3 regions of the Microbacterium neimengense genome follow, and region 3 is predicted to be linked to each of the others. Evidence: predicted binding sites of a transcription regulator. Region 3 holds the regulator's gene; each other region holds the start of a gene.
The links. The regulator HspR, encoded in region 3, represses chaperone genes until heat shock. The targets are predictions, from matches to a motif close to AAGTTGAGTCNNNNNGACTCAACTT.
Positions count from the first base shown of each region.

Region 1: ACYVJS_RS15690 (ATP-dependent Clp protease ATP-binding subunit) is a predicted target of HspR. The motif match lies at 3,165-3,189, and genes of this name have one in related genera.
Region 2: ACYVJS_RS04865 (Hsp20/alpha crystallin family protein) is a predicted target of HspR. The motif match lies at 3,328-3,352, and genes of this name have one in related genera.

Region 1 covers NZ_BAAGRK010000015.1:1,058,438-1,064,404, reverse strand. Annotated here, with positions in the region: gene ACYVJS_RS15715 (class I SAM-dependent methyltransferase) at 1-1,083, opposite strand, end outside; gene ACYVJS_RS15710 (MarR family winged helix-turn-helix transcriptional regulator) at 1,133-1,594, shown strand; gene ACYVJS_RS15705 (DUF3817 domain-containing protein) at 1,660-2,124, shown strand; gene ACYVJS_RS15700 (hypothetical protein) at 2,131-2,289, opposite strand; gene ACYVJS_RS15695 (EI24 domain-containing protein) at 2,369-3,091, opposite strand; gene ACYVJS_RS15690 (ATP-dependent Clp protease ATP-binding subunit) at 3,231-5,771, shown strand; gene ACYVJS_RS15685 (LLM class flavin-dependent oxidoreductase) at 5,844-5,967, shown strand, end outside.
Region 2 covers NZ_BAAGRK010000003.1:456,998-462,964, reverse strand. Annotated here, with positions in the region: gene pgl (6-phosphogluconolactonase) at 1-523, shown strand, start outside; gene ACYVJS_RS04875 (long-chain-fatty-acid--CoA ligase) at 555-2,267, shown strand; gene ACYVJS_RS04870 (hypothetical protein) at 2,269-3,243, opposite strand; gene ACYVJS_RS04865 (Hsp20/alpha crystallin family protein) at 3,404-3,841, shown strand; gene ACYVJS_RS04860 (hypothetical protein) at 4,050-4,358, opposite strand; gene ACYVJS_RS04855 (helix-turn-helix transcriptional regulator) at 4,381-5,241, opposite strand; gene ACYVJS_RS04850 (class I SAM-dependent methyltransferase) at 5,240-5,967, shown strand, end outside.
Region 3 covers NZ_BAAGRK010000003.1:1,113,651-1,119,617, reverse strand. Annotated here, with positions in the region: gene ACYVJS_RS08180 (ABC transporter substrate-binding protein) at 1-1,193, opposite strand, end outside; gene ACYVJS_RS08175 (phosphoglycerate dehydrogenase) at 1,235-2,227, opposite strand; gene ACYVJS_RS08170 (GntR family transcriptional regulator) at 2,376-3,035, opposite strand; gene ACYVJS_RS08165 (heat shock protein transcriptional repressor HspR) at 3,112-3,555, opposite strand; gene ACYVJS_RS08160 (DnaJ C-terminal domain-containing protein) at 3,637-4,629, opposite strand; gene ACYVJS_RS08155 (nucleotide exchange factor GrpE) at 4,639-5,211, opposite strand; gene dnaK (molecular chaperone DnaK) at 5,223-5,967, opposite strand, start outside.

The sequences.
Region 1 (5,967 bases), on a different contig from region 3:
GAACTTCGTGTTGCGTGCGACCTGCCGCGTCGGGCCGACGAGTCGCTCGAGCGCCGGACGGTAGCGCAGCGCCGAGTTCCACACGGTCCACAGCTCACCGCCGGAGCGGAGCGCCCGCGCCGCATCCTGGAACAGGGGCGCCGCGAGGTCCGTCGTGACAGCGGCGCCCGAGTGGAACGGCGGGTTCAGGGCGATGAAGGGGACGCTGGCGTCCGGGAGGGCGCCGAGACGGTCATCCCGCACGACGCGGATGCGGTCCGCCACGTCGTTCGCCTCGGCGGTCGCCCGCGCCGAGGCGACGGCGGCCGCGGAGCGATCGGACGCGTAGACCGCGCGATCGGGATGCCGCAGCGCGAGGAATGCGGCGACCACGCCCGTTCCGCACGCGAGGTCGACGAGCGGGCCGCCCTCGGGGACGCGCGCGGGAAGGTGCGTCAGCAGGAACCGGGTGCCGATGTCGATCGCCGTTCCGGCGAACACGCCTCCGTAGGCGCACACGGTGATGCCGTCGTGCGCGGCGCGTCGCGGCTCGGGATCGTGGCCGTGGAGAGGGTCGCGGGCGATCAGGACACGCGACTTCTGGCGGGCGTGTGTGACATCGAGCGTGCCGAAGAAGCGGCGGAGGACCTCGTTCATCGCCGTCGACATGTGCTTGATGCGTCCACCGGCGAACACGACGACATCCCGTGCCGCGTGCGCGGCGATCAGGGCCGCTGCATCCTCCAACGCGTCGAGCGAGCGGGGGAGTCGAAGAAGGACCGCCCGCGCGCCCGCGACGAGCGCGCCTGTCAGCTCCATCGACCGGTAGCGATCGGTGAGGCCCGCCCGTTGCGCGTTGGCCGCCAGCGCCTGCTCGCCGGTGAGCGCGTCTTGGTGCACTCGCACGACGCCGGCGGTTGTGGCCGCTGCGCCGAGTGCGAGCGCGCCGTACTCGTCGCCGATGACGGCGATGTCATCCGCGCTCATTCCCGCGCGCCAGGCGGCGGACTCGTCGAGCAGGAGCCGATCGGCAGCGTCGACCGCGACGAGATCGGGTGCCTCGACGTCGGGCCAGCGTCGCATCGCGTCGAACCGGAACTCCACCCCCTCACGCTACCGGCCGCCGCGGGGTGCCGACGGATACGATGGTCAGATGGCCGATAAGACGCATGGGGCGCCGCAGCCCTCCGGGCAGCGCCCGCCGTTCAGTCCGGTCATCGCCCTTCTGACGGTCTCCGCCGTGTGGGACGCGCGCTTGAACGCAGCCCTGAAGGACCTCGGACTCACGACCCGCAAGTACGGTCTTCTCGCCCACGTGCAGGCGACGCCGGGCATCTCGTTCTCCGAACTCGCCCGCCGCTCCCAGATCACGGTGCAGACGGCGCACACCGCCGTCAAGACGCTCGCCGGCGAGGGGCTGGTCGAGGACGCCACCGCGCACGCGGGCGCCGCATCCGATCTGCGTGTGACGACGAAGGGCGCGGCCGCGCTCGCCGAGGCGGATGCGCGTCTCGCGGCGCTCGATGAGGTGTTCGGCGCCGGTGTCCCCGCGCTCTCATCCGCCCTGCACGGACTGCACGAGCAGCCGTTCGGAGAGATCCTTCAGCAAGACTGAAGATTATCGGTCTAGGCTGCGGAGAGCGCCGACTCGAGCGCTCAGATCCACCTCCGGAGTCGCCCGTGTTCCGCACGCCCTACGCCCTGTTCCGCACTCTCGCCATCGCCGAGATGGTCTCGTGGACCCTGCTGATCGGAGGGCTCATCGTGCGCGCAGTGACGGGCTTCGCGCCCGCCGTGACGGTCGGCGGCGGCATCCACGGGTTCATCTTCCTGTCGTACGGCGCGACGGTGATCCTGGTCGCCAAGAACCAGCGATGGAGTGGCGGGGTGACGATCGTGGCGCTGGTCAGTGCGGTCGTGCCCTACGCGACGCTGCCCGTCGAGCTGTGGCTGTCGAGGACCGGTCGACTGCTCGGCGCATGGCGATTGCAGGCCGGCTCCGACCCGCGTGATGCGGCATGGCACGACCGTGTGCTGCGCTCCGTGCTGCGTCGGCCGGTGTTGTCGGCCGTGGTGATCGCCGCCGCCGTGGTGGTGACCTTCGCGGCGCTGCTCGTGATCGGCCCTCCCGGTGGTCGGGCCTGAGCGGACTTACTTCGCGCGAGCCCGCAGGTGGATCGGCAGCGCCATCGCGGCCGAGATCAGCAGGATGCCGGCGACGAAGATGACGGCTTGGAAACCGGGCACCGAGAACGAGATGCCGAACGCGAACATCCCGAGCAGGAACAGCAGCAGGGACACGATGTACATGGCACTCCTTCGGAAGACTCCCTCCAGAGTACCGGCTCGCCTGCGCGCGGACCGACCGCATCCGCGTCGCTGAACGGAGCTACGCCTCGGTCTCCCGCACGCTCGCGGCGAGGCGGGTCGCGCCCACGACCGCCGCGGGCATCGTGAACACCGCGCCGAGGGGGACCAGGAAGCACAGCTGCGTCATGATGCCGAAGCCCAGTGCTCGGCCGCGGGCTGCTCGCAGCAGGCGGCGCCGGCTGCGGCGATCGATGCCGCGCGCGGTCAGCGCACGGCCCGAGAGCTCGTCCGCGAGGATCCAGCCCGACAGCAGGACGCCGGTCGCTGTGCCGATAACGCCGCCGATGAGAGGGATGAAGCCGAGCGCGAAAGCGAGCGCGGCCGCGAGCGCACCGCGCACGATGAGACTCGTCGCATCCGCAAGGGCCGCGCGCCAGCCCGGGTCGTGTTCGGGCGCGGTGCCGGTGTCGGCGATCTCGACGCTGCGCCAGATCCTGTCGTAGAACGGTTCGCCGACGATCAAGGTCAGCGCGGTGAACGTCGTCGCCGCCAGCAGGAGCGCGCCGGCGAAGACCGCGACGCCGAGCGCGACGCGCAACGCGATGGCCCAGATGGCGGGCCAATCGTCGGCGAACGGCGTGACGGCATCCGTGAGCGGGGCCAAGGCCGATGCCAGTGCCACGAGGGCCACCGTGAGCACGGCGCTCACGATGAGCGCGGGCACGAGACCGAGGAGCATCAGTCCCGGGCGCCTTGTGAACCACCCGAATCCACCGAGCAGCAGACGCGCGCCGCGCAGCATCTCGTTCACTCGATCCCCTTCCGGCTCGCGCTGGGACGAGCGTAGTGGGAATACCCTCACCCTCCGCGTGTTGAACTTGATGTGTCGTCGCTCAACTCCGTTTTGCAGAGCGGCACCCCGAACCCGATCAGGAGAACAGATGCCTGAAGATCTCACCCCCGACGAGGGCCGTGACGCCTTCGACGACTTCCTCTCGCGCTACCTCGCAGGTGAGCGCGGACGTGCGGCACGGTCGATCGACCTGTCGCGCTACCTCAGCGCACGCACGCAGGAGACGCTGCAGGATGCCGGGCGCTTCGCGCTCGCGCGTGGACAGCACGAACTCGATGCGTTGCACGTGCTCCGCGAGATCGTTCGCGTCGACCAGGTGCGAGATGCGATCGCCCGCCTCGGCGTCGACCCGGAGAGCATCGTGCGCGAGTCCGAGCAGCGCCTGCCCGCCAGCGCCGATGTCGCCGACGTCGACAGCGCGGTGGTGACCACATCCGTGCAGCGCGCGCTGTTCCACGCGTTCCAGGTGGCGCGTTCCTCCGGATCGACCTACATCGACCCCGAGCACCTCTTCTTCGCGCTCGTGCTCGCACAGGACACGCCCGCCGGGCAGATCCTCGCCCGCGCCGGAGTCACGGCGGAGGCGCTCACGCAGAGCGTGCGGGAGACCGTCACCGGCGCCGAGCGATCCCCGGAGCAGGCAGCCGCATCCGAGCCCGCGACCATGCTGGAGCGGTACGGGCGCGATCTCACCTCCCTCGCCGAGGCGGGGGAGCTGGACCCGGTGATCGGCCGAGCGGACGAGATCGAGCAGACCATCGAGATCCTCAGCCGCCGCACGAAGAACAACCCCGTGTTGATCGGTGAAGCCGGCGTCGGAAAGACCGCCATCGTCGAGGGGCTCGCCCAGGCGATCGTGTCGGGTGAGGTGCCCGAGCAGCTGCGCGGCAGCCGCGTGGTGTCGCTGGATCTTCCGGCGATGCTGGCGGGCGCGCGTTACCGCGGCGACTTCGAGGAGCGCCTGACCGCGACGATGAGCGAGATCGCCGAGCGCAAGGGCGAGCTGATCGTCTTCATCGACGAGGTGCACACCGTTGTCGGCGCGGGCGCCGGTAGCGACGGCGCCATGGACGCCGGCAACATTCTGAAGCCCCGCCTGGCTCGCGGCGACCTGCACCTGGTGGGTGCGACCACCCTCGCCGAGTACCGCACCATCGAGAAGGACCCGGCGCTGGAGCGCCGGTTCCAGCCTGTGAAGGTGGGGGAGCCGTCGGTCGAGGATGCGGTGCGCATCCTGCATGGGCTGCGTCCCGCCTACGAGCAGCACCACGCCATCACTTACACCGACGACGCGCTGCGCGCCGCCGTCGAACTGAGCGACCGCTACCTGAGCGACCGCGTCCTGCCGGACAAGGCGATCGATCTCATCGATCAGGCCGGAGCACGCCTTCGCCTGCGCTTGGGTGTCGCGGTCGACGTGTCCGACCTGATGGCTCAGCTGGCCACGCTCGAGGCGGACAAGAACTCCGCCGTGGCGGCCGAGCGCTATGAGGACGCGATGCGTCTGCGCGACGAGATCGCCGACGTGCAGCGTCGTATCGACGACGCGACGCGACGTGACGCCGTACGCGGCGAGCAGGTCGTGGACGTCGAGCACATCGCCGCCGTCATCAGCCGCAGCACCGGCATTCCGGTGTCGCGTCTGACCGAGAGCGAACGTGGACGCCTGGCGGGACTCGAGTCCGAGCTGCACGCCCGGGTGATCGGTCAGGATGCGGCGGTCACCGCCGTCGCGACGGCCGTCCGTCGCAACCGCACCGGCATGGGCGACAGCCGCCGACCGGTGGGCTCGTTCCTGTTCCTCGGCCCCACGGGCGTCGGTAAGACCGAGCTCGCGAAGACTCTCGCATCCTCTCTCTTCGAGGACGAGAACGCCGTGATCCGCTTCGACATGAGCGAGTTCGGCGAGCGCCACACCGTCTCGCGTCTCGTGGGGGCCCCTCCCGGGTACGTCGGATACGACGAGGCGGGGCAGCTGACCGAGCGGGTGCGCCGCGCACCGTACTCCGTGGTGCTGTTCGACGAGATCGAGAAGGCGCACCCCGACGTGTTCAACCTGCTCCTGCAGGTGCTCGACGACGGACGCCTGACCGACGGTCAGGGCCGTACGGTCGACTTCCGCAACACCGTCGTCATCATGACCTCGAACATCGGCAGCGAGTTCCTCGCATCGCGCTCCGGTGCGATCGGGTTCATCGCCGACGGCGGAGGGGTCACCGGCTTCGGCGACGAGAGCGAGCTGCGCGCCCGCGTCATGGGCAAGCTCCGTGAGGCGATGCGTCCCGAGTTCTTGAACCGCATCGACGAGATCGTGCTGTTCCGCAAGCTCGAGAAGGCGCAGCTGCGCAGCATCGTGTCGCTCCTGCTCGAGCAGAGCGCATCCCGCCTGGCGCGGCGCGAGATCGCGTTCGAGGCGACCGACGCCGTCGTGGACTGGCTGGCAGAGCACGGGTACGAGCCCGAGTACGGAGCCCGCCCGCTGCGCCGGCTCATCCAGCGGGAGATCGATGACCGCATCGCCGACCTGCTCGTCTCCGGCGAACTGACCGACCAGGGTGCCGTGCGCATCGATGTCGTCGACGGTCGGCCGGTCGCCGCTGCCCTGACCCGCACCGCCGTCGCCGCCTGATTCGACCGGACCGCCACCCCTTGCCGTGCGCAAGGGGTGGCGGTCGTCGTATGCGCGGGGCAGGCTGAGAGGATGGTGCTTCCCGCGCGGCTCTCTCTCGGACTTGCAGGGGCCCTCGGTCCCGATCTCATCGCTCGACTGGCCCCCGCTGCAGAGCAGGCCGGCTTTGCGACGCTCTGGGTGAACGACACTCCGG
Region 2 (5,967 bases), 660 kb from region 3:
TCTCATCGGTGACGAGCGCTCGGTGCCGATCAGCGACCCGCAGTCGAACTGGGGCACGATCGCCCTCGCGCTTCTGGATCAGCCCGGTTTCGACACCATGGTGCAGCTGCGTCCGGACACCGAGGTCGACGAGGCCGAGTCCGCGCGCCGTTACGCCGCGGCGATCGCCGCGCTGCCGAAGACGGACGCCGGCGCCCCGCGTCTGGACCTGGTCTGGCTCGGTGTCGGAGAGGACGGTCACACGCTGTCGTTGTTCCCCGGCCACCCCGACTTCCGCCCGGTCGACGAGCTCGTGATCCCCGTCCACAACTCACCCAAGCCGCCGCCCACCCGTATCACTCTCACGCTGAAGGCCCTCGACGGCGCGCAGCGCGTGATCGTCTTCGCCACGGGCGCCGGCAAGAAGGACGCGCTGGCCGAGGCGCTCGCCCAAGGCGCGCTGCCGATCGCGGTCGTCGCGGCTCACGTCACCGCGGCGGGCGGATCGGTGCAGTGGCTGTTCGACGAGGCTGCGGCCGGCTGAGCCGCTCGCTGCGCGCACGGGAGGAATGGACATGACCGCGGACACGATCTCCGGCTCGCCGCTGGAGGCCCGCCCCTGGATCGCTTCCTACGCCGACGGAGTGCCGGCGGAGATCGAGCCCGTCACCGAGACGCTCGTCGACCTTCTCGACGCATCCGTCGCGCGCTACGGCGAGCGGGTCGCGCTGGAGTTCTACGGCTCCGAGACGACCTACGCCGAGCTGGGTGAGCAGGTCTCCCGCGCCGCCAACGCGCTGCGCAAGCTGGGTGTGCAGGCGGGAGACCGGGTCGCGCTCATCCTGCCGAACTGTCCGCAGCACGTGGTCGCGTTCTACGCGGCGCTGCGCATCGGGGCGATCGTCGTGGAGCACAACCCGCTCTACACGCCGCGCGAGCTGCGCCACCAGTTCGAGGTGCACGGCGCGGTCGTCGCCATCGTCTGGGACAAGGTCGCGGACACCGTCGCCGAGTTCCCCGAGGACGTCGCGCCCTCGGCCATCGTCTCGGTGCGGATGCCGGACGCGCTGCCGCTCGGCAAGCGCCTGGCGCTGCGGCTTCCGGTGGCCAAGGCTCGCGAGACGCGTGAGGCGATGACCACCCGCCCGCGCGCCCGCGGCCTGCTCGAATGGTCCGACTTCGTGCGCGTGCGCAAGCTCCCGCGCAAGTGGCCGAAGCCGCGTCTGGACGACACCGCACTGCTGCAGCTGACGAGCGGCACGACGGGCACGCCCAAAGCGGCGATCCTCTCGCACCGCAACCTCCGCTCCAACGCCGCTCAGGGGCGCGCGTGGGTGCCGGGCCTCACCGAGGGCGGCGAGGTGTTCTACGCCGTGCTCCCGCTGTTCCACGCGTACGGGCTCACCCTCTGCCTCACCTTCGCCATCTCCCTGGGGGCGCGTGTGGTGCTGTTCCCGAAGTTCGACGTGGATGCGGTCGTCGCTGCCTCCGCCACCTCGAAGCCCACGTTCCTGCCCGCCGTGCCGCCGATCTACGACGCGCTCTCGCGGGCCAGCACCCGTAAGGGCGTCGATCTGTCCAGCATCCGCTTCGCCATCTCCGGGGCGACGAGCCTGCCGGTGCCCACGGTGACGCGCTGGGAGGAGGCGACGGGCGGACTTCTCGTGGAGGGCTACGGCATGACCGAGACCTCGCCGGTCGCGCTCGGCAACCCGATCGGGCCCTCGCGGCGCCCCGGCACCGTGGGAGTCCCGTTCCCGAGCACCGAGATCCGGGTCGTCGACCCCGACGATCCGCGGGTCGACCGCCCGGCCGGAGAGGCGGGGGAGCTGCTCATCCGCGGCCCGCAGGTGTTCCAGGGCTACTGGCAGCAGCCCGACGAGACCGCGGCCGTGCTGCTTCCCGGAGGATGGCTGCGCACCGGCGACATCGTGACGGTGAGCGAGGACGGCTTCGTGACCGTCATCGACCGCGTCAAAGAACTCATCATCACAGGCGGCTTCAATGTCAGCCCGACCGAGGTGGAGCAGGTGCTGCTGCTCCACCCGGATGTGGCGGAGGCGGCCGTCGTGGGCATTCCGCGTCCCTCCGGCGGCGAGGACGTGGTGGCCGCCATCGTGGCCCGGGAAGGCGCCGTCTTCGACGCGGCCGCCCTGCGCGACTTCGCGCGCACGCACATCACCTCGTACAAGGTGCCCAAGCGCATCGTCCAGGTGGAGGACCTGCCGCGCTCGCAGATCGGCAAGGTGCTGCGCCGCGTCGTCCGCGAGCGCCTCTCGGCCCGCTGATTCAGGCGCGCGAGAGGGTCACCAAGCCGCGGCGTGAGGTGGTCTTCTCGAGGCCTTCGGTCTGGGCAAGGCGGAGCGTTCGCGCCGGCAGGGGAGGCAGCTCGGACGCCACGCCGTCCGCCTGCTTCGCGATGCCCACCAGCAGGGTCAGGTCGACCCCCGGTGCGGTGACCTCGAGCCGCGCGTAGTCGCTTTTGGTGCCCCATCGCAGCCGCTCGATCTCGCTCAGCCGAAGCGCGCGCGTCGTCCCGCCTGCCGTAATCCACATCCGGTCGCGTGACACGCGCACGCTCGCCTCGACCGAGCGCCGGCGCAGCAGCGCGGTGACGATGAGGTAGGCGGGGAAGGCGAAGAGCGCCCCGAGCGCGAGGATCAGCATGCGGGGTCCGAGCCGCTCGACGATGGTGCTGAACATGATGAGCGCCGTCGTGACGACCGCTCCCGTCGCGACGATGGTGGCGACCATCCACGCGGTGAGTTCCCGCATCCGCATCGGTATCGCCCGGAATCGGATGACGACGGCATCGCCGTCGTTCTCCCACGCCAGCGGCTGCCGCGGCTGTGACCGTGTCTTCCCGGGCAGGAAGGTGATGACGCGATTGAGGAGGGTGAGCCAGACCCAACCGGCCGCGGGCGGCAATGCGAGCAGCAGCCCCGCGTAGATCGCCTGCGGTGCGCCGGGCGCGAAGAGCGGCGGAAGGAGCTCGATCGATGCGTAGATCGCCGGCGCGAGGGCGATGGACACCAGGAGGTGGACGATCGCGCCGGTTGGATGCGGCAATCGCCCCGTCAGGTTCACGAACCACATTCCGCACAGCGCGCCCGCGATGATCGTCATCAGGTACGAGAACAACCCACCGTCGGTGAGGTATCCGGGTAGGGCGGCCACGCCGCAGGCGGCCGCCCAGATCAGCGGGTTCAGGGCGATCCTCCGCAGCAGAGGCGGCCGGGTCGCCGCCTCTGTGGAGGGGGTCACGGGGCGATTCTATGAGGGCGCCGACGGTGCTCCAGAGCTGCCTGCGGGAACTGGCACTCTCCATGTGAGAGTGCTAATCTGTGATTGTTGAGTCAAGGGGGCTCAACTTATGGACTACGGGTCGGATCCCACATCCGATCCCGCTCGAGAGGAGACGACTATGGCTGCATACGACTCGCTCCGTGACCTGGAGCGCATGGCGAACACGTTCTTCGACACCGCACGGCGCGGCCCTCGGCAGATGCCGATGGACCTCTACCGTGACGGCGACCACTACGTCCTCACCGCCGACCTGCCGGGCATCGACCCCGGGTCGGTCGACGTCGACATCGACGGTCAGCTGCTCACCATCCGCGCCGAGCGCACGCTGTCGGCGGGTGATGGCGTGACCTGGATCACGCGCGAGCGGACGTCGGGTACCTTCCTGCGTCAGCTGAGCCTCGGTCAGGGGCTCGACACCGAGAAGATCTCGGCGAGCTACCGCAACGGTGTGCTGAGCGTCACGATCCCCGTCAGCGAGAAGGCCAAGCCGCGCAAGGTCGAGATCGCCACGGGTGACGATGCTCCGGCGCTGCAGGTCTCGGAGTCGCAGAGCTGACGTATCGCGGACAGCAGTAAGGGCCGGTCGGAGAGGCTTCCGACCGGCCCTTGTCCCTTTGCACCAAGAGTGTCCTGCAATCACATGTCGGTAGCTGCCACAGCAAAACAACTACCGTGCGAGCACTCTATAACGGTGAGATAACGGAGGGGAAGAGGTTTCCGTTACCTTTTCGTGATTCTTTGCTGACGCATAGCCGACTGCCGGGTTAGCGTTCCCGTACCGGCGTGATCAGCACCCCGCCGAAGCGCGCCTCGGAGTACTCCCACTCGCGGCCATCGACCCACACCCGTGCCGAGGCGCAGGGGAGCGACTCATGCTCCCCGTTCGGCCAATGCAGGACGAACCCGCCGCCGAACGATGCGTTCGACCCGGTGACGCGGGCGCCGTCCGCATCCACGGCGCGGGCCTCGCACTCGCCGCAGAGGTACTCCGGGTACCGGTCCGACTGCGCGACCTGGGCGCCGCAATGAGGGCAGGGTTGTGTGCCGCGGGAACCGGGGAGGAACGCACTCATGGCACGAGTGTAGGTCGGGCGCTCACGCCGCCGGCGGGAGCCAGATCGTCAGGCGCACGGCGTCGTCCGGCAGATGGAGGATCTCGTAGCTCCGCTCGACGACGACGCCGTCGAGTCCGCGGATGCGGGTGGTCGCGCCCCGGCGCCGCTCGACGATGTGCCCGCCCCACCACGCCGCGAACTGCTCGCTGCGCGCCCCGAGTTCGCGCACAAGCTCACCCAGGCGCGGGTCGTCGAGGCGGTCGACGTTCGCCGCGCGGAGGTGGGCGACGGCGCCGCGAGCGAGATCCTCCCAGTCGAGGAACGTCTCACGGGCGCGCGGATCTGTGAGCAGGTAACGGCAGGTGTTGCGCTGCTCCGGTGGAAGCTCGGCGAGTCCGGCGTACAGCGACATCCCCTCCTCGTTCGCTGCGACGATCGTGCTGAACCTGTCGAGCACGTACGCGGGTTGCGGGCGGACCGCTGCGACGAGAGCGGACATCCGCGGGACGAGGTCGGTGTCCGCCGTCGGTTCGGCAGGTGCGGCGTTGGCGTCGCGAAGCCGCACGAGGTGTCGGGCCGCATCCGGCGACAGCGCGAGGGCGTCGGCGAGGGCGGAGATCACCGCGTCGCTCGGGTGGGACTCGCGTCCTTGCTCCAGACGGATGTAGTAGTCGACGCTGATCCCGGCGCGGGTCGCGACCTCTTCCCGGCGTAGGCCCGGAGTCCGCCGGGCGCCGGGGGTGTCGTGGTCGGGCGCGAGCGCCCTGTCTTGACGGCGAGCGCGGAGGAAATCGCCGAGTTCGTTCGAGATGACCGGCTCCTCTCGGCTGGGTGGGTGGATCGCTCCTATGAACAGTACGGTCTTCCATGGCGGCGCCTCGAAGACGGAATGTGGAGGCATGTCCACCTACACGCACGGTCACCATGAATCCGTCCTGCGATCGCACCGCTGGCGCACCGCCGAGAACTCCGCCGCGTACCTCCTGCCGTTTCTCGGGTCCGACGACCGGCTGCTGGATGTGGGGGCCGGGCCCGGCACGATCACGGTCGACCTCGCGGAGCGCGTGGCCCACGTCACCGCGACCGAGATCGGGAAGGACGAGGCGGCATTGACCCGTGCGACGGTGGACGAGCGCGGAGCGTCGAACATCGACGTGCGGATCGCCGACGTGCACGCTCTGCCGTTCGACGACGACTCGTTCGACGTGGCGCACGCCCATCAGGTGTTGCAGCACATCGCCGATCCGGTGCAGGCGCTGCGGGAACTCGCGCGAGTGACCCGGCCCGGCGGGATCGTCGCGGTGCGCGACGCCGACTTCGCCGGGTTCGCGTGGTGGCCGCAGCTGCCCGAGATGGACCGCTGGCTGGAGCTGTATCAGGCGGCGGCACGCGCCAACGGCGGCGAACCGGATGCCGGCCGACGCCTCCTCTCCTGGGCGCGGGAGGCAGGGCTCACCGACATCAGCGCGTCATCGAGCACCTGGTGCTACGCGAGCGCCGACGAGCGGATGTGGTGGGGTGATCTCTGGGCCGACCGCATCCGTCAGTCCGCTCTCGCACGCCAGCTGGAGGCCGGGCCGGACACCGACGCCGAAGAGCTCGACCGGATCGCCGCTGGGTGGCGCGA
Region 3 (5,967 bases):
GCGGCGACCTGCTCGAGCTGGGGCCTGTCGTGGCCGACGCCGTGGTCGCCCACGTTCTGGATGATCTCGACGAGACCCGCGGGGAAGGATGCGGTGGCCTCGGCGTCGTTCCAGGCCGACTCACGCGCGCCGGGAACCGTCTCGTTGGCCAGCAGCCACTTGGTGTTCTCCTCGTTGGTCACCCACTTGATGAACTCCCACGCGGCCTCCTTCTTCTTGGAGAAGGCGTTGATGCCGACGGTCTGCGGGACGATGTTGTAGAACTTCGAGCCGGCCGGTCCCTCGGGGAACTGCGCGAAGCCGACGGTGTCGACGACGGCGCTGTTGTCCGCATCCAGGAAGGTGTACGCCTGGCTGTCGGCGTCGATGTAGAACGCCGCTTTGCCCTGCGCGAAGAGGGCGGATGCCTCGACCCAGCCCATGTTGGTGGCTCCGGGAGGGCCCGACTCGCGCAGCAGGTCGCCGTAGAACTCGTAGGCCTTCTTCGCCTCCGGGGTGTCGACGCTGGCGTTGCCGTCCTCGTCCTGGAAGTCGCCGCCGAAGCTGTAGAGGAACGACGACAGCTGCGTGACCAGCGGCACGCGGGAGCCGCGCATGGCGATTCCGTACATCCCGTTGTCCGGGTCGTTGAGGGCGGCGGCCGCCGCCTTCAGCTCATCGAGCGTCTTGGGCACGGCGATGCCGGCCGCCTCGAGCAGGTCGGTGCGGTAGTAGACGATCTGACGCTCGGTCATGACGGGAACGCCGTAGACGACCCCGTCGAGCTCCACGGCGTCGCGGGCGGCGGACTGGAAGTCCTCCCAGTTCCAGTCGGCGTCGCTTTCGACCTGCTCGGTCATGTCGGTGAGCCAGCCGTTGCGAGAGAACTCGCGCATGACGTCCTGCACCTGGAAGGCCATGACGTCGAAGTCGGCGGACTGGGCGTTGAGCTTGACCTTGTAGTTGTCGTTGAGCTGCTCGTTGCCGTAGGCCTCGATGTTGACCTTGACGCCGGTCTCCTGCTCGTACTGGGCGCCGAGGGTCTTCAGACCTTCGACCCAGGGGCTGTTGGCGGCGACGACCGTGATCTCGGAGACGTCGGCGGAATCGCCCGCGTCGCCTGTGCCGCTGGCGCAGGCGGTGAGGCCCAGCGCCGCGACGGCGCCGGCGGCGATACCGATGACCAGCCGACGGGGTCTGCGTGTCGTGAACATCGTTGTTCCTTTCAGGAGGTGGGTGGTGCGTGGGGTTCGGGTCAGAAGGCGAGGGCGGCGGGCACACGGCCCGCGAAGACGTCGACGATGGCCTGCGCGGTGGCGAGGCCGATGCGCTCGTACGCCTCCGCGCTGTCGGCGGCGGCGTGGGGGGCCACGACGACGTTGGGGAAGGAGAAGAGGGGGTTGTCCGCGGCGACGGGCTCCACCTCGAACACGTCCAGTCCTACCCCGCCGATGCGGCCGGACGCGAGTCCGCGCACGAGCGCCGCCTCATCGACCAGGCCGCCGCGGCTCGTGTTGATGAGGAGGGTGCCGGGACGCATCCCGGCGATCAGGTCGTCGTCGACGGTGTGGTGCGTGTCGGGGGTGTGGGGCGCGTGAACCGAGACGATGTCGACGTCGCGCACGACATCCGTGACGCGGTCGACGAGGCGCACGCCCAGACGCTCGGCCGTCTGCCGGTCGGCGAACGGGTCGAAGGCCACGAGGTCGACGTCGAAGCCGGCGAGGCGGCGTGCGACGGTCTGCGCGATGGCGCCGAAGCCGATGAGGCCGATGCTCTTTCCCGCAAGCTCGCGGCCGACGTAGCGATCCCATCGACCGTTCTTGGTCGCCGCGTCCAGCTCGGGGATGCGGCGCAGCAGCGCCAGCATGAAGCCGATTGCCAGTTCGGCGACCGCCGCGGCGTTGCCGCCGGGAACGTTCACGACGCGGATGTCACGGGCGCGGGCTGCGTCGAGGTCGATGTTGTCGAGCCCCACGCCGAGGCGGGAGATGATCTGCAACCGGCCGGCGCGCTCGAGCGCGGCGGCGTCGTAGACCTCGACGCCGGCGACGGCGGCGTCGGCATCCGCGATGCGCGCGTGGAGCTCCTCGGCCGTCCACGGCACGGTGGACTCGTTCTCGACGAGCGTGAAGCCGTGCTCGAGGAGCAGCGCGCGGCCGGAGGCGCACAGGGCCGGGTAGCGAACCGGTCCGACGATGACGGTGCGACCTGCACCCACCGGTGCGGTCGAATCGTGTCCTGCCATCTGGGAGCCCCTCCTCGAAACGGGTCAGGGCTGCTCCAGGCGGAGCGACCGGTCACCGTTGAACGATCTGTTTTCTGTTAACAGTCAACATAGGACAGCAAACGGGCCGTGTCAAATACCCGTGGCGCGGGTATCGACGACGTAGCCGTCAGTGAGCGGCGTCGGGAAGGCTGCGCAGAGCGTCGCGCACGTGCCCCTTGGCCAGCGTCAGATGCAGGTGCAGTCGCTTGACCGCGGCATCGGCGTCCCCGGTACGGATCACATCGAGAAAGCCCTGATGATCGGCGGTTGCCGAGGCGATGTCGCTCGTGTCGCTGAGCTCGAACAAGATGGCGAAGATGCGCTGGTACGGGCGCCACGCTTCCATGAGCCGACGGTTGCGCGCGTTGACGTAGAAGCTCGTGTGGAACTGCATGTCCGCATCCGCGAAACGCTCGCCGTCATTGCTCTCGGCGGCGGCGGCCATGTCGTCGACGATCGCCTGGACCCTGTCCCAATCCTTCGAGCTGGCGTTGGCGATGGCGAGGCGGATGGCGAGGGACTCGAGCACCTCGCGCAGCATGTACAGCTCCTCGATGTCGGTCATGCCCACAGCGCGCGTGTAGATGCGCTTGCGGCGGTCCTCGACCAGACCCTCCGCCTCCAGATGCCGCAAGGCATCGCGCACCGGGCCGCGGCTGACGTCGAAACGCGTCGCGAGGGCGTCCTCGGCGAGGTGCGTGTCGGCGGGGATGATCCCCTTGATGATCTCGACGCGAAGACGGTGGGCTATCTGGTCACCCATGGCGAGGGGGCGGAGATCGGACACGAGCACCTCACTGTCGTCGGTTAACAGTCAGCGTTGCATCGTGCTCGTCCGCGGGTCAAATCGCCGCGCGGTGGACTCAGTTCCCGGGCGGCAGCTCGCGCCGGGGTCTCCACACCACGATCTCGGTGGAGCGACGCACGCGCGTGCCCGAGCGCAGCGGGACCACGGAGCCCGAGGGGCCGGCGGCGAACACGCGCGCTCCGGGCCGCCGCTCGAGCTCAGCGCGCATCGCGTTCTCGAGGTCTCGCACGCGGCCGTGAAGCTCTCGCACGCGATTCTCGAGCTCGATGATGCGGGCGATGGCGGGCAGGCTCATGCCGTCCGCCGACAGGCGCGACACCTCGCGCAGCTGTTCGATGTGGCGCACCGAGTACCGGCGCGAGCCGCCCTTGGTGCGTCCGGGCACGACCAGACCCAGCCGGTCATACTGACGCAGTGTCTGCGGGTGCATGCCGGCGAGTTCCGCGGCCGTCGCGATCGCGAACACCGGCGCCTCGTCGTCGATCTCGTTCTCGTCCATCCCGCTCACCTCCTTGCCCCGATCGTGTCGTCAACCGCGGGTGCGCATCCGGATCCGGATGCGGCACCCGCGGTTCATTCGTCAGTTGCGCGCCTTGGCCATCAGCTCGGCGCGTGGGTTCTCCTTGGGCTCGAGCTCCTGGAAGCGTTCGAGCGCCTCCTTGGCCGCGTCGTCGAGGTGGGCGGGAACCGCCACCTGCACCTCGGCGAGCAGATCGCCCGTGCCCTTCTGGGTGTGGACGCCGCGCCCCTTGACCCGCAGGACACGACCGGACGGTGTGCCCGGGGCCACACGCAGGCGCACGGGATCACCGCCCAGGGTGGGGACCTCGATCGTCGCGCCGAGCACGGCCTCCGTGAAGGTGATCGGCACGGTCAGGCGCAGGTTGAGCCCATCGCGGGTGAAGACCGGATGCGGCCGCACCGAGACCTGCACGACGATGTCTCCCGCCTCGCCGCCGTCGGGCGAGGGACGCCCGCGGCCGCGGAGCCGGATCTTCTGCCCGTCGGCGACGCCGGCGGGGATCTTCACCTTGAACGGCTTGCCGTCCTCGCCCTGGAGCGTGATGGTCTCCCCGCCCACGGCCGTCGCGAAATCGAGCGTCGTCCGCGCGGTGACGTCGGCACCCTTGGTGGGGCCGCCGAAGCCGCGGTAACCGCCCGACGTCTGACCGAAGCGGCCCGAGCCGAACGTGCCCCCGCCGCCGCGGTCGAACATCGTGAAGAAGTCCTCGAAGCCGCCCGAGTCGAATTGGCTGCCGCCACGCCCCTGGCCGAAGCGCGAGAACACGTCCTCGAAGCCGCCCGCACCCGCGCCGCCCGCCGTGAAGCGAGCGCCCGAGCCCATGGCGCGCATCTGGTCGTACTCCTCGCGCTGCTCCTTGTCACTGAGCACCGAGTACGCCTCGCTGATCTCCTTGAAGCGTGCCTCTGCCGCCGCATCCCCCGGGTTCGAGTCGGGGTGGTACTGCCGGGCGAGCTTGCGGTACGTCTTCTTCAGATCGGCGTCGGAGACGTCCTTCGCGACGCCGAGCACCGCGTAGAAGTCCTTGTCGAACCAGTCTTGACTGGCCACGTTCTCCTCCTAGTCCGCCGGCACGGCGACCACGACCTTCGCGGGGCGCAGCTCGACGGAGCCGAGTCGGTAACCGACCTCGACCACCTCGAGGATCGTCGCCTCGGTCTGGCCGGGTGTCGGCTGCTGGAAGATCGCCTCGTGCTGCTGGGGGTCGAACGCATCGCCGGCCGCACCGTAGGTGACCAAGCCCATGCGCTCGGCAACGCCGCGCAGCTTCTCGGCGATCGCCGCGAACGGGGTGCCATCGGCGAGATCGCCGTGCTTGGCGGCACGGTCGAGATCGTCGAGCACGGGCAGCAGGTTCTTGGCGACCGAGCCCTTCGCGCGCTCGATCTCCACCTCCCGCTGCTCCTCGGTGCGACGCCGGTAGTTGGCGTACTCGGCCTGCAGGCGCTTGAGGTCTCCCAGCAGGTCGGGGTCCTCCGCAGCCGCATCCGCGTTCTGCTCGGCACCCAGGATGTCGTCGACCGTCAGTTCCGGCTCCTGCGAAGCGGGGTCGGAGGCGTGCGCCTCCGACCCCTCCTCGCCGGGCCGAACCTCGTCGCCGTCGTCCGGCTGTTCGAAGTTCTTGTCCGTCATGGTCGTATCTCTTATTTCTTCTCGTCCTCGTCGTCGACGACCTCGGCGTCGATGACGTCCTCCTCGGGGTTCGGCGTGGTGCCGCTGCCCGGGTCGGTGGCGGACGGGTCGGCGGGCTGACCCTCGGCCTGTGCGGCCTGGTAGAGGGCCTCGCCCAGCTGGCTCTGGCTCTGGTTGAGCTTGTCGAACGCGGTCTTGACCGCGTCGTCGTCCTCACCGGCGAGCGCCGCCTTCAGCGCGTCGACGTCGGCCTGCACGGAGTCCTTGACCTCGGCGGGCAGCTTGTCGGCGTTCTCGGAGATCAGCTTGTCGACGGAGTACGAGAGGGTCTCGGCCTGGTTGCGGGTCTCAGCCGACTCGCGCCGCTTCTTGTCCTCTGCAGCGTGCTCCTCGGCCTCGCGCACCATGCGCTCGATGTCCTCCTTGGGAAGCGACGAGCCGCCCGTGATGGTCATCGACTGCTCCTTGCCGGTGCCCTTGTCCTTCGCCGACACGTGGACGATACCGTTCGCGTCGATGTCGAAGGTGACCTCGACCTGCGGGATGCCGCGGGGGGCCGGGGCGATTCCGGTCAGCTCGAACGTGCCGAGCGGCTTGTTGTCACGGGTGAACTCGCGCTCGCCCTGGAAGACCTGAATCGCGACCGACGGCTGGTTGTCGTCGGCGGTCGTGAAGGTCTCGCTGCGCTTGGTCGGGATGGCCGTGTTGCGCTCGATGAGCTTGGTCATGATGCCGCCCTTGGTCTCGATACCGAGG